2 regions of the Pseudonocardia sp. NPDC049635 genome follow, and region 1 is predicted to be linked to the other one. Evidence: riboswitches for the same ligand, from Rfam matches in the RefSeq annotation. Region 1 holds a riboswitch; the other holds the start of a gene.
The links. Region 1 has a riboswitch for thiamine pyrophosphate ahead of thiO (glycine oxidase ThiO). Riboswitches for the same ligand answer to the same signal wherever they lie in the genome.
Positions count from the first base shown of each region.

Region 2: another riboswitch for thiamine pyrophosphate. It lies ahead of AB0J24_RS15410 (ABC transporter substrate-binding protein); the one in region 1 lies ahead of thiO (glycine oxidase ThiO).

Region 1 covers NZ_JBFAON010000005.1:81,511-83,680, forward strand. Annotated here, with positions in the region: gene AB0J24_RS08690 (hypothetical protein) at 1-318, shown strand, start outside; gene thiE (thiamine phosphate synthase) at 321-995, opposite strand; TPP riboswitch at 1,032-1,142, shown strand; gene thiO (glycine oxidase ThiO) at 1,141-2,170, shown strand, end outside.
Region 2 covers NZ_JBFAON010000011.1:66,228-68,397, forward strand. Annotated here, with positions in the region: gene AB0J24_RS15405 (ABC transporter permease) at 1-112, opposite strand, end outside; gene AB0J24_RS15410 (ABC transporter substrate-binding protein) at 109-1,116, opposite strand; TPP riboswitch at 1,125-1,214, opposite strand; gene AB0J24_RS15415 (GAF domain-containing protein) at 1,307-2,170, shown strand, end outside.

The sequences.
Region 1 (2,170 bases):
GGCACCTCGATCGGTCGCGCCGTCGGCGGCCCGTCCCCGCAGGAGAGCACCGAGCAGGACGACGGCGCCGGCGCCGGTGACAGCGACCAGACCGGGTCGGAGAGCTCGACCGAGGAGTCCGAGAGCAGCACGTCGACCTCCGAGCCGACCGAGAGCACCACGACGCCCGAGCCGGGCCAGGACGGCGGCTCCGACTCCCGGCAGGGCGACTCGCTGCAGGACCGGTTGAACCGGGTGCTCCCGACCGACCAGCCCGAGCCCGGCCGGCAGGAGTCCGGCCAGGACGGTGGCACGACCGGGGGCACCGGCGGCAACTGAGGTCAGCGGGGGAGACGCGCCCGCAGCCGTTCGGCGGCGGCCCGCGGGTCCTCGGCGCCGGTGATCGCCCGGACCACCACGATCCGGGTGGCGCCGGCGTCGAGCACCTCGTCGAGCCGCTGCTCGTCGATCCCGCCGATGGCGAACCACGGACGCGCCGGCGCCCGGCCCGCGACCGTCCGCACCAGGTCCAGGCCCGGGGCCGGGCGCCCGGGCTTGGTCGGTGTGGGCCAGCACGGACCCGCGCAGAAGTAGTCGACGCCGTCCTCGTCCGCCGCGGTCAGCGTCTCCTCGGCGCTGTGCGCGGACCGGCCGACGATCACGTCCGGACCCACCACCCGCCGTGCCCAGTGCACCGGCAGATCGTCCTGGCCCAGGTGCAGCACGTCGGCACCCGCGGCCATCGCGACGTCCGCCCGGTCGTTCACCGCGAGGAGCGCACCGTGCCTGCGGCAGGCGTCACCGAGGATCTCCAGCGCCGCCAGCTCGTGCCGGGCCTCGAGCGGGCCGTCCGGACCGCCCTTGTCCCGGAGCTGGATGATGTCGACGCCGCCGGCCAGCACGGCGTCGGCGAAGTCGGCGAGGTCGCCCTGCTCGGAGCGGGCGTCGGTGCAGAGGTACAGCCGGGCGGCCGCGAGCCTGTCCAGGCGACGGGTGCGGGTATCGGTGTGGGACACGGCCCGAACGGTACGGCGTAGCCTGGAGCCGGTAGGAGACGAACCACGGGAGCCCGGCGAGCGGGCTGAGAGGGGACCCGACCGCGGTCCCGACCGTCGAACCTGATCCGGGTCATGCCGGCGCAGGGAGTGAGGTGGAAGTTCCATGAGCGCCCTTCGGAACGGCCGGCTGGCCGTCGTCGGCGCCGGCGCGATCGGGCTGTCCGCGGCCCGTGAGGCGGCCCGGGCGGGCTGGCGGGTCACCGTGCACGACCCGGCCCCCGCGACCGGCGCGTCCTGGGTGGCCGGCGGGATGCTCGCCCCGGTCACCGAGGCGTGGCCGGGCGAGGAGGACCTGCTGGCGCTGGGACTGGACTCGGTCGCGCGCTGGCCGGAGTTCGCCCGCGCCCTGACCGAGGAGGCCGGGACCGACGCCGGGCTGCATCCGGAGGGCACGGTCGTCGTCGCGACCGGGTCCGGCGACCGGGACGAGCTGAACTCGCTCGCCGGGTACCTGGAGTCACTGGGCCGGCCGGTGCAGCGGATGACCGGCCGTGAGCTGCGCCGGCTCGAACCGGCCCTGGGACCGGACGTCCGGGGCGGGCTGTCGGTGCCCGACGACCCGTCGGTGGACAACCGGCGGTTGCTCGCAGCACTGCGCGCCTCCTGCGAGCGGCTCGGCGTGACCGTCGACGAACGCGCCGTCGGCGAGGTGCTGGAGACCGGTGGCCGGGTCACCGGGGTCCGGCTGGCCGACGCGACCGTGGTCGACGCCGACGCGGTGCTGGTCGCCGCGGGTGCGCACTCGGCCGGCCTGCACCCGGTGCTGGACGGGCTGGTCCGCCCGGTGAAGGGTGAGATCCTGCGGTTGACCCGGCGCTCCGGCGCCCTGCCGCCGCCCTCGCGGACGGTGCGCGCACTCGTCGACGGACGCCCGGTGTACGCAGTGCCCCGCGTGGTACCGGGCCATGGGGACCTGGTGGTCGGTGCGACGACCGCGGAGAACGGGTTCGACACCGCCGTCACCGTCGGCGGGGTGCGGGACCTGCTCCGCGACGCCGAACGGGTGCTGCCCGGCATCGCCGAGTACGAGCTGACCGAGACGGCCGCCGGGTTGCGCCCGGGGAGCCGGGACAACCTGCCCCTGATCGGCCGGATCGGGCCGGAGGGCATGTTCGTGGCGACCGGCCACGGGC
Region 2 (2,170 bases), on a different contig from region 1:
GCAGCGGTGAGGGCAGCACCTGCGGAGCGACACCGGTCACCGTCACCGCCACCTGCCAGGTCACCAGCAGCCCCAGCACCAGCGACAGCGACGGGGCGAGCCGGCGGATCACGGCGTCAGGAGGTCGTTGGTGAACCACGTGGAGAAGTCCGGCTTCTCGCGCACCGGCCGGCCGTCGGGACCGGCCACCGTGCCGGTGTCGTAGAGGAACCCGGAGAACCCGCTCCACCGGTCGAGGGTCTGGTGACCGACACGCCCCTGCTCGTCGAGCAGGAACCGCTCGGCGAGCATCACCGCGCCGCGGTCGACGAGCTCGTCGGAGGTGAAGGCACCCGGGTTCGCCTCCTTCAGCATCTGCGCCGCGGCCGCCGGGTCCGCAGCGGCGAACCGGTAACCGCGCTGCACCGCGCCGACGAACGCGCGGGCCCGCTCCGGGTCCTGCCCCAGCAGCGTGGAGTTGCCGATGAGCAGCACGTTGTAGGCGTCCGGGAAGCCGTAGTCGGTGTAGCGGAACGTCCTCAGCGGCTCGTTCCGCAGCTCGGCCTCGATACCCTCGACGTTCACGAACGGTTCGGTGAAGTCGGCCCGGCCCGCGTAGAGCGCCTCGTAGGCGGCGGTGTTCAGCACCTCGGTGGTGAACTCCCCGACGCCACCGTCGGCCCGGATCACCGTCTGCATCTTGGGGATCTCACCCGGCCCGCCGAACCCGGCGTACACCATCCCGTCGAGGTCACGTGGCGAGCGGATGTCGTCGCGGTCCGCGCGCACCGCGATCTCGGTGGCCCAGTGCTGCAGGATCGCCATCACCGAGGTGATGTCGGCCCCGGCGGCCTTCGAGTAGGTGAACGAGTCCTGGAAGCTGATCCCGAAGTCCGCGGCGCCGGAACCGACCAGGGTGTCCGGCGACGTCGAGTTCCACGGCAGGAACTCCACCTCCAGTCCCGCCTCGGCGAAGTACCCGGCCTGCTGGGCGACGAAGAGCCCGATGTGGTTGGTGTTCGGCGTCCAGTCCAGCGCGACCCGCACCGGCCCGCCCCCGGAGCCACCACCTCCGGAGCAGCCGGTGAGCACGAGCAGCAGCAACGCCCCGAACAGGGACAGGACACGAGCACGCACGACGGCGGCCTCCCTACGCCGGTGTCAACCGGATCAGGTTCGAACGGTCGGCGGCCGGTCCTGCCGCCCTCTCAGCCTCGGTGCGCGGGCTCCCGCGGTACCTCAGGACGATAACCCAGCGGCGCCGGCGTCCGGCATCGTCACCCGGTCGATATCCTCGGTCCCCACCGGCGGCACACGGAAGGACGAGATGGCGGCCTCGCTCTGGACCCCAGACGCCCCCGGGCGGCCCGCGCCCGATCCCGGCCCTGCACTCGTCCAGGTGGCACTGCGGGCCGGGGCCACGTCCGTCGCGCACGTCGACGTCGCCGCGATGCTGTCCGGTCTGTGTGTCGCGCTGGTCCCGGCCGCCGGGGTCGCCGGGGCGGTGCTGGTGCTGCACGAACCGGCCGACGCCCGCGATCCGGAGCGGCGCCGCGTGTTCGGCTCGGACACCGCGGCCACCCGGATCGGTCAGCTGCAGGACCGCTCCGGTGCCGGCCCCGCGATCTCCACCGCACACGACGGCCGGGTGTGTCTCACCCCTGATCTCACCCGGTCCGATCCACCCGGCCTCGCCGCGGTGGCTGCCGGTTGCGGGCTGGTCCGGGCCCTGACCGTCCCGGTGGTCGTGGGCGGGCGCACCGCGGGTGCGCTGCAGCTGCTGGGCCGCCGGGACTGCGGGGCCCCGCTCGGTGAGCGGCTCGCCGCAGCTCTGCAGGTGGTGACGGCGGCGCTGGCCGCCCGGATCCGCGACGTCCGCGAGCTGACCCGGCTGGAGCAGCTCACCGCCGCCGGCGCGGCGACCGACCCGCCGTTCATGCCACCGGCCCGGCAGGCTCCGGCGGGCAGGCTCCCGGCCCCGCAGCTCCCGGCCGGGTCCCGCGGACGCGCCGAGCCGCCGGCGGGCCCGCCGCAACCCGGGACCCGGCGTCCGGCGACGCCCTCGGCCCCGGCGGGCGGTCCCGCCGAGCCCGGCCCGTCCCACAGCGGGCGGTCGCCGGACCGGACGACGCTGATACCGGCCGCCCGCCGCTCGGACGGGCCGCCCGTGAGCCCCCGGGTCCCGGCCCAG